One region of the Methylovorus sp. SPW-M1 genome, then DNA from elsewhere that is predicted to be linked to it. Evidence: riboswitches for the same ligand, from Rfam matches in the RefSeq annotation. Region 1 holds a riboswitch; each other region holds the start of a gene.
The links. A riboswitch is a leader RNA that binds a small molecule or an ion and turns the genes downstream of it on or off. The one in region 1 is predicted to bind cobalamin.

Region 1 (3,274 bases):
CCAATCTCGCCATTTTCGGCTTCTTCCGGTTTGAGGTTGGGATTACCTATGTATCTACCTTGCAAGGGGCTATAAAGCTGATTAAAGGTTGGTGCATTAAATGCCGTCCCGTATAGCGCATGGGCGCGCCATTGCGGATTAATCTGGTAAGCATACCCAAGGCTGCCGGTGGTTTTGTCGCCAAACTGCGAGTTCTGGTCGAGGCGACTGTTGGCCTGGAACTGGTGGCTCCCGAGCTTGTATTGCCAGCCCAGCAGATAGGATTGAATGTTGCGTTCATCCTTGGCAAATTTGGTCGTTCCATCAACCTTCTGTTCGCGCCGCTCAGAGCCCAGCGTAAACAAGCCCAAATCTGTCGTGATGTCGTTTTGCCAGCTGTATTGGGTTTGCGTGGTCTTGATCAGTGAGCGGACTTTCAGGGTATTGGCCGTGTTGGGGCTGAATGACTCCAGATTGTCCTCACTCTGGCCGACGCTGAAATTGCTCATCCAGTTTTCTGTGAACTGATTTTTGCTGTAAACCGAGATCAGAGTCTGGCGGCGGTTGCCATAATAATCAAAGCGGTTTGTTGGGTTTGCTGCTGGACTAGTATTGCCACCATCGTAATGGTTGGTGCCCTCATTCAGCCAGCCCTGGATGCCGAGCTCATGGTTCTCGGTGAAATGCTGAGCCAGCTTCAATGACACATTTCTGTTGTTATAGCCATCGTCATCCGGGTTGTAATTTCTTAATGTTTTATTGGCAATGGCAGAGACGCCATTGGTGGAACTGGTTCCCGCCTGCACGCTGAAACTGGTGTTTTCTACACGCCCGGCGACGCCTGCCGAGGCGCTGCTGCTGCCATAGGTGCCCAGGCCCACGCTCGCATTCAGGCGCGGTTTGCCTTTGCCGCTCTTGGTAAAAATCTGGATAACGCCGCCAATTGCATCAGCGCCATATAAACTGCTCGCGGGGCCGCGCAGGATTTCCACGCGCTCAATCTGGTCGAGCGGAATATTTTCAAGCGCTGTGGTGCCAGTGGTGGCGGAGCTGACGCGCAGGCCGTCTATCAACACTAGCGTATGTGTGGCGTTGGCACCACGGATAAAGATATCAGCAGATTTGCCAGTGCCGCCATTCTGTACGATCTGCACGCCGGGTTGCATGGCGAGCAGTTGCACCAGCGTCGTCTGACCGGCTTTCTGAATCTGATCCTGGGTAATGACGGAAATATCGCCCAGCGCATCGCTGACTTTTTGTTCGGTGCGGGCGGCGGTGACGACGATGTCTGACAGCGTGGTATCGGCCGCCAGTGAATTGAATGAATGCGCAAACAAAGGCGCAAGCGCGATGGCGAGTGCAGAACGGTGAAGCATGGAATTTTCCTTATGCTGTTCCCGGCAACGCTTGCGCCTGTGGCGTGGTAATCAAGACAGAGTGGAGAACAGCTGAAGAGAGTCTGGTGACGCTGCAACCCCGCAGCAATCCCTTGAATCATCAGGCCGGTCTCCGGGCTCATACGTTTTGTTAATCCGCCTTCCCATGGCTATGCCACAGTGGCGTGTAGGATCAACCACACGTAATTACCGTTGCGGGGGCAGCACAGGGTTTGTTTGTGAAAACGCACCTGTTTCCCAGTTTCACCTCATCGCAGAATAGCGACTTCGGCACCTGAACAACTGCGTGGATTATATGCGATGTCGCCGAAAATAAACAGGCGGGGAAATGTGGTTGAGGAAAAGCGAGGAACGAATGTTAGGCGCCTGGAGATACAATTTTTGCAAGCTTGCATGCAGCCCAGCAGATTGCCGGGCTGAGAATGTTGATGCGGCTGACGTGGGCTACCACGCTACCCGACAAAGATTAAAGCGATATGCGGCTGGGAGCGGCGATACGCAATTTGAATAAACGGGCTGCCAGCCAACCAATCGCCACATACATCAACGCGTAGCCTACATAGGGCATGTAATACTTGGCTACGCGGACGCTAAATTCGGTAATGGTCAGGCTATCCACTTTGTCTGAAAACGCAAACCAGAAGGCATTGGATACCACAAAAGCAATGCTGGTAGAGCCCCAGGCAAACAAGGCAAATGGCAAGATGGAAAATGGCTTGTCACTATCCGCCAGTAACCGTCCCGCGCCCCATACCAAGCCATAGGTGGGAATCAGGCCCCAGTAACCAGGCGACATGCAGTAATCCGACACGCCTTGCCAGCCCATGGCATACCCATCCATGCCAAATGCCGCAATCAGCGCCAGCCCCAGCCAGCTGGTGTTCGTAATCAGCAAGCCGCCCATGAACAGCACCGCCAGCGTGGCGTCCGGCAGGTAAACATCATTGCCGAAATGCTGGGTGCGAGTGGCGATGATCAAGAGAATCAGGATAGCGCCCACCCAGAAAGACTGCTTGTTGTGCTGCGGCATTTCGTCAAAACTCCGTTGTGCTTGCTTAGTGTCTTGGATTGTAACCGTTTAAATAAATTTTCCAAACGTAAAAAAGCCGCTATCCCTTTGTGAGATTGCGGCTTTATAGTGTATTAGGCTAGAGGTCTATTTTCATGCCGATGCGCCAGGTCCTTGAAAAGTCAACAGGGTAAATGCTACCGATGGTCGGACTATCATCGCCTACTTGTATCGCATTTTTATGTTCAAAAATATTATTGATAGAAGTAAATACCTGAAATTTTGAAAATGCATAAGACGCGGCAAGATTGGTTGATTGGTAACTAGTTTGCTTATGTATAAAATTATTTCTGAAGTCATTGAGAGCGTAGGAAGGAGCTCTCCATACCTGGCTAAGGTTTACATAAGCATTGTCCCAAAAGCGATATCCGATATTTCCGACAATGCTGTGCTTGGCAACGCCAGGTAAATCATTGCCATTAAATGCTCCATCGCCCTCATTTTCCCGGTCAATGACGGCTCGGGTATATGTGTAAATAATCGAGGTAGTGGCGTTTTCAGTGATTTTGTATTGGTCTTGCAATTCCACGCCGTATTTGTGGGATTTATCAATATTCGTATTGAAGCTTGTATTGAAATCCCCAGTATTGAAATAGTAAATTTCATCATGTAACCACGATTTGAATACTGTTAGTTTGAGACGATTTTGAGATACAACATGATTGAATCCAATGTTCAGGGTTTTTGCTTTTGCTGGATTGATAAAGCCATTAAAAGTGCCACCAATGAAAAAACGGTCAACACCAGGTGCCTGGAAGGCACTGTTGTAATTTGAAAAAATGCTCGCTTGTGGGCTTATTTTGTAATTCAAACCGACATCCCAAGCGTT
Region 2 (3,274 bases), 1.0 Mb from region 1:
TACAGCGCCAGCGTCACTTCGCCTTTGCCCTGATCCAGCATGTGCTTGATGCCGACTTCGGCCTGCTTGGCGGTGGTCAGCTTGTAGGCTTTGCTGCCGGGACGTAAGGAGACGATGGATGATACCGGGTCCGAGCCCTGGCTGTATTGCCCATACACGGCCAGGCCAGGAGTAGCGGTGAACACCGTGCCCAGGCGATAGGAAAAGGGCGAGTAATCCTTGTCGAACGAAGCGCCGGTGATCAAGTTCTGATGATCGACATTGATCCAGTCCTGGCGCAAGCCTGCGGTGAGCTTCAGCTGCTCGGTCAGGTCCAGCGCATCTTCCACAAACAGCGCGTTTTGCAAGGTGCGTGCCTTGAATTCGGGGATGGTCGGGTCCAGCGCGGCATCGGAGTAGTAACCCGGCGCAAAACCCTTGGCCGGCACGGTGTTACTTCCATCCGTGCCATCATAAAAGTTGTCGATATAACGCAGATCCACGCGCGTGGTTTCCCAGCCCATGACCCAGCGGTTCTTGTGGCCGAAGGCATCGGCCACGCTGGCCAGTTCAAGGCGGTTGCCCAGCTGCTTGAGCTGGTGTTTGATCTCGGTATAGCCAGATCGCGTTACGGTATTGCTGGCACTATCGAGAGCATAGTATTCCAGGTTGCGCCAGTGGCGGCGGCTGTTAAACCAGTAGCTGATGTTGGTGAGTTTCAGGCTATCTGAAATATCCCATTCCACCTTGGCGCGCAGGCGGTCATCGGCAAAATCCATGGCACTGTCTTGCACGTTGTAATTCTGCTTGCGCAGGCTGCTGTCGATGCGGCCATCGCGCAAAGGGATGCCGGTGTATGTGGTCGGGGAGTCTTCGCTATGATCAAAGGTGAAATCGACGCGCAGATGATCGCTGGGCACCAGTTGCAGGCCGCTCATGAGCTTGCGGCTCTGATGCTCGCCACGGTCCACATAGCCATTGCCGCCGGTGGCGGAGGCATCAATGCGGAATGCGCCTATCTCGCCCACGGCCCCGGTGCCTCCCACGCCAGCGCGGTATTCGCCGCGGCTGCCCCAGCCGGTCAGTGCTTCAAATGAAGCATCCCGGCTCGGCGCCTTGCGTATGCTGTTGATGATGCCACCTACGGTGCCGGTGCCAAACAACACCGAAGCTGGCCCGCGCAGCACCTCGATGCGTTCATAGCCCCAGGTGTCGGAGGGAAACGTGATCGTGCTGGCGGCGGTCAAGAGCCGTACGCCATCTTCTGCCTGACCGATGGAATCATTGCCACTAAAGCCGCGCGCTGAATAGGCATTGCCCACGCCGAGATTGCTGATGTCGCTGATACCGGTGCTGCGTGATATGGCTTCACGGATACTGGTATCGCCGCGGCGGCGTATGGTGTCGGCATCCACGGCCTCAATGCTGGCGGGCGTTTCAAATGGCGTCAGGCCGAGGCGGCTGCCGGTGGAAAGTGGCTGTTTGAGGCGGGATTCGGGTTTGAGGCTTTGTGCGGATACTTCGACTTCTTCCAGCGGCTGAATATCTTCAGCGTAAGCGGACAAAGAAAAAAGCAAGCCGGTCAGGCTCGCCATGGCAGTACGTTTCATGGGCGTTTCCTAAATGTTCGCATGCGACCCCGCATGCCGATTCATCATGGAAAAACCACAGAGCCAGAGTATGAGATGGCTGACCAGCCTTGCCCAAACACCGCGCCCCGCGGTAGTTCCTTCGTGACTGGCAGGCCGGTCTCCGGGCTCGCGAGGCTTGATGCACCGCCTTCCCAGGCACAAGGCCCAGTGGCGTCGATGGCACATCCATACTCGCTTACCGTTGCGGGGGCAGCACAGGCATTTCACCTGTTTCCCGTTTCACCTTTCCCCTCGAGCGAGAGGGCAGGCACCTGGCAGTGTGCATAGATTATAAAGGGGAAGCTTGAATAAGTATTAAGAAATGTTAAGAGGTGCGCGCAGTGGGCCTTTGGCAGGAGAAGGTGACAATTCTGTCACCCCTGGATCGACGGATTTTGCATGGGCTGTATACTTTCTGCATAAGTCTTGATCTGGCTGCATGAGGCCTTTCAGCTCGTGAAACTCTCTTAATTATTGGGCGCATGAACCTTCTGTTTATATCCGCGAAGCTTGCCCGGCTGGTGCCGCTATTTGGCGCTGCCGGACTCCTGTTGACGCTATCGGCCTGCGACAAACTGCCCGGCTGGGCGGCTGCCTTGTTGCATACTGAGGTCAAGACCAGCCCACTCTCGGGGCCAGACAAAAACCGGGATGGCATACGCGATGATATTGAGCCGCTGATTGCGCAATCCTCCAGCTTGCCGCAGGTGGTTTCGGTCAGAACGACCTATGCGAAATCGCTGCAAAAGATCGTGGAGTTTGATTTTGAGCATGCCCAGATGCTGTCCGTGTTGAAGTCGGAATACTCCCGCAGCCTGGCTTGTGCCATGCTGGTGGACGATGGCTTTATCGACAAGCTGAATAGCGCGACTTTCAACACCCCGCAGCGGATTCAGCAGCAGGATGTATTTCAGAAGAGCATCAGCGGGCAGGCTTTTGATTTTGATTCTCTGTCCCGCTTGTGCAGTTAGCCGGGATATTGCATGGTGACGATGGCAGCGCTTAGCGCGCCAGCGCCTGATAGATCTTCTCCAGCGTGGCCTTGTTGGCTTTGATCAGTTTTTTAGCTTCCGCTTTCAGGTTTTCAATATTGCCCTTGGTGGCGTTATCCATGTCATCCGAGGCGATGCTCAATTCCGTTTGCAGCCGGTAGTAATGGTCGCCCAGTATCATCTGCATCTGATAATTGGCGGCATCGGCCACTCCATCAAACATGCAACTCAACAGCGGTAGCACCCAGCCAGCCTTGCCCCAGTCTTTCGCCTCATCAAAGGTAATCGGCCTGATCAGCTCGCCAGTGCCTAGCGAGACCAGCAGAAACTCGGTTTCATCCGGGAAAATGCGTTTGGCTTCGGCATAGGCCGATACCGAGGGCGAATTGATAAATACGCCACCATCCACCAGAGTTTTCAGCGAGCCCGCCACCTCGATCTGAGTCGGTTCAAAATAGGTAGGCGCGGCTGATGTGGCACGCGCCACGTGCTTAAGCAGCAGCGGTTTGTGTTCGTCTTTCCAGCTCTTGAAAAAGATAGGCTCGCGGTTTTGCAGGTCATAGCTGGTGATCAGGGTGTTGGTCAGGCAGTCCTGCAGCGCGTCATCTTCAAAATACTCCTGCAGCACCTGCTCAATGCCATCGGCGGAGTAAAGCTCATCGGCAATCCCGC
Region 3 (3,274 bases), 1.0 Mb from region 1:
GCGGGCACGCGCTTGAAGAGCTTGATCTCGCCATGGTCGGCGCGGCGCTCGTAGTTGGTATAGGCCGTCTCGAAAGCCTTGCCATACAGATCATGCAGATCCGGCACATCGGATGGTGAGAACAGCGTCCAGTCCGCATTGGCCTGCACGCGCTGCATAAAGAGGTCAGGAATCCAGTTGGCGGTGTTCATGTCGTGCGTGCGGCGGCGGTCGTCGCCGGTGTTCTTGCGCAGGTCCAGAAACTCCTCCAGGTCCAGATGCCAGCTTTCCAGATAGCCACACACCGCGCCCTTGCGCTTGCCGCCCTGATTCACCGCCACGGCGGTATCGTTGACGACTTTCAGGAAAGGAATCACGCCCTGGCTTTTGCCATTGGTGCCCTTGATGCGCGAGCCCAGCGCCCGCACTGGCGTCCAGTCGTTGCCCAGGCCACCGGCAAATTTTTGCAGCAGCGCGTTTTCCTTGATCGCCTGGTAAATGCCATCCAGATCATCGCTCACGGTGGTGAGGTAGCACGACGACAGCTGCGAATGGCGCGTGCCGCTGTTAAACAAGGTTGGGGTGGAGCTCATGAAATCAAAGCTGGACAGCACATGGTAAAACTCGATGGCGCGGCTTTCGCGGTCAATCTCGTTGATCGCCAGGCCCATGGCCACGCGCATGAAAAACACCTGCGGCAGCTCAATGCGGCGCTCTTCAATATGCAAAAAGTAGCGGTCATACAGCGTCTGCAAACCCAGGTAGCCAAACTGCAGATCGCGGTCGGCCACCAGTACGCTGGCAAGACGGCTGAGATCAAACTGCGCCAGGCGTTCATCCAGCAATTCGGCGGCAATGCCGGTCTTGATGTATTGCGGAAAATATTCGGCATAGCGCTGCGCCATGGCGGTATGGCTCACGGCTTCGCCCAGCACCTCGGCACGCACCAGGTCCAGCTGCAAACGGGCGGTGACGTAGTTATAGGCAGGCTCGCGCTCGATCAGGCTGCGTGCGGAGAGAATCAGCGCGCGGCGCACTTCGTCAAACGGCATGCCGTCGTACAGGTCACGCATGGCCTGCTCCACAATCACGGTGGGCTGCACGGCATCACCCAGATTCACGCAGGCCTCGGTCACCATGCTGAGCAGCAACTGCTGATCCAGCGGCACGCGCTTGCCATCCTGCAGCACATGCAGTGTGGGCGCAGGCGCTTGCTGGGCGGCGCGCTCGGCGGCGCGCTTCTCGCGGTACAGCACATAGGCGCGTGCCACGTCATGCTCGCCGGAGCGCATCAGCGCCAGCTCTACCTGATCCTGTATGTCTTCAATGTGGATGGAGCCACCGGCTGGCTTGCGGCGCACCAGGGCAGCCACCACGGTATCGGTCAGCGCCTGCACCTCGGTGCGCATATGGCTGGAAATAGTCGAGTGCTCGCCCGCCACCGCCAAAAATGCCTTGGTCAGCGCAATGGAAATCTTGTCGGCGGCAAACGGCACGGCCGCGCCATCACGGCGTATGACTTGCAAACTGGGGAGTGCAGCATTTAAAACCGGCTGCGCGGTATTGATATCATCCATCTACTTGGCTCCTATCAGGAGCGGGAGTCGGCAACCGACGTACGCAGGCGCAATGACATTGCATTGCCGCTGTACATCCACCACCAGGACCAGCAAGGGAGAAGGCGCAAACCTTCCATCTGCCGAGGACACCCCGCCTCAAACGCGTTGAAAAAATCCACGGCAGGTCTCCTGGCTCCCGGCCTTACGCTTGGCGCCTTCCCGAACCCCGGCAGGTTCAGTGGCTTCAGATGCCTTGCGCTACCAGACTGACATGACGTCAGCCCGATGGCTGGTTACAGTTGCGGGGGCAGCCCCGGCGTTGCATATCGGCGAGAAATATTCTGCAGACACACGCACCGGATTCCCTTTTAACTCGCGGTTTGAATCAAACCTTGAGGACCGTAGTGCTGGCAATGTAACACAATAGGGAGTGGTATCGTCAACAGGGAAATACAAAATATGGGCATAACGCCCTATGTACTCTGTGCGGAATCAAGCTATCGCCGCAAGCTAAAACGCCTGATGGCGCAGGCCCGGGCGACAAATATTTCAATCGCATGACATCCGCCCGCATAATGTCGGTTGTTGCCCTCCCCGGCATTTCATCCCCCAAAAAAAGAAAGTTGTTGTTCGTGGAAATCGCGTTCGTATTTGGCAGGCTGGTGTTTTCCATCCTCGCCAATGTCTATCAGAAAAAACTGTCGCAGCATCCGCTGCACCCCTTCTTCATGGTGGCGACCAGCTATGTGGTGCTGAGCGTGCTGGCGCTGCCGTTGGTGCCTGTGGTGCATGCCGTCGCTCTGCCGCAGGCGTTCTGGGTGAATGTCTTGCTGGCAGCCGTGCTGGATGTGGGTGGCTGGATGTTCATGGTGATGTCGCTCGCCAAAACCGATCTGTCGGTGTTTGGGCCGCTGAATGCTTACAAGGTGGTGATTTCCATGCTGCTCGCCATTGTGTTTCTGGGCGAGGTGCCTACCCTGCAGGGCTTTGCAGGCGTGGCCATCATTGTGGTGGGCAGTTTCTTTCTGATGCCTGCCAACGGTCAGCGCGAGGCCAACCGCATGCTGCTGTTGCTGAAGGAGCGCGGCGTGCAGGCGCGTTTTCTGTCCATATTGCTGTTTTCCATCGGCACGCTGTTCCTGAAAAACGCGGTGACGGATGGCGGGCCGCTGGCCACGCTGGTGTTCTGGTCGCTGCTGGGCTTGCCGCTGGTGATGCTGGCGAATCTGCTGTTTATACCCGCCAGTGTTAAAGAAAGCACCAAAACCTCGCTGTCGCATTTGCCCACGATTGCCAGCATAGGCGTCATGATTTTCATCATGCAGTACTGCACGCTGGTGCTGCTGTCGCACATGCTGGTGGCGTACACGCTGGCGCTGTTTCAGATGAGCATGGTGTTGCAGGTGCTGGTGGGCTATCAGGTGTTCAAGGAAAAAGACATTCTGCGCAAGCTGATCGCCGCCATCGTCATGATGCTGGGTAGCCTGCTGGTGATTAGCGCCTGACCAAGCCGGGCATTAAAAATGCCAACGGCCCACGCATGCATTGATACGTGGGCCGCTGGCAAGGGTTACACGAGCGATAATCCCGAGATCACGCCGCCTTGTGATTGAGCTTCTCGTGGCGGAGCTGACGTGCCGCGGCGACCATGTGTTGCAGGGCGGCAATGGTTTCCGGCCAGCCGCGGGTTTTAAGGCCGCAATCCGGATTCACCCACAAGCGCTCTACCGGGATCA

Region 2: it holds a riboswitch for cobalamin, as region 1 does, so the genes downstream of both, ACWWD9_RS04365 (TonB-dependent receptor) here and ACWWD9_RS13595 (TonB-dependent receptor domain-containing protein) in region 1, are expected to answer to the same signal.
Region 3: it holds a riboswitch for cobalamin, as region 1 does, so the genes downstream of both, ACWWD9_RS08665 (ribonucleoside-diphosphate reductase subunit alpha) here and ACWWD9_RS13595 (TonB-dependent receptor domain-containing protein) in region 1, are expected to answer to the same signal.

Annotation. Positions count from the first base shown of each region.
Region 1 covers NZ_CM132626.1:2,852,974-2,856,247, reverse strand. The annotation lists gene ACWWD9_RS13595 (TonB-dependent receptor domain-containing protein) at 1-1,355, opposite strand, end outside; cobalamin riboswitch at 1,463-1,669, opposite strand; gene ACWWD9_RS13590 (hypothetical protein) at 1,843-2,406, opposite strand; gene ACWWD9_RS13585 (TonB-dependent receptor) at 2,525-3,274, opposite strand, start outside.
Region 2 covers NZ_CM132626.1:927,319-930,592, forward strand. The annotation lists gene ACWWD9_RS04365 (TonB-dependent receptor) at 1-1,589, opposite strand, end outside; cobalamin riboswitch at 1,706-1,901, opposite strand; gene ACWWD9_RS04370 (hypothetical protein) at 2,093-2,581, shown strand; gene ACWWD9_RS04375 (patatin-like phospholipase family protein) at 2,613-3,274, opposite strand, start outside.
Region 3 covers NZ_CM132626.1:1,843,097-1,846,370, forward strand. The annotation lists gene ACWWD9_RS08665 (ribonucleoside-diphosphate reductase subunit alpha) at 1-1,556, opposite strand, end outside; cobalamin riboswitch at 1,701-1,957, opposite strand; gene ACWWD9_RS08670 (EamA family transporter) at 2,171-3,043, shown strand; gene metE (5-methyltetrahydropteroyltriglutamate--homocysteine S-methyltransferase) at 3,132-3,274, opposite strand, start outside.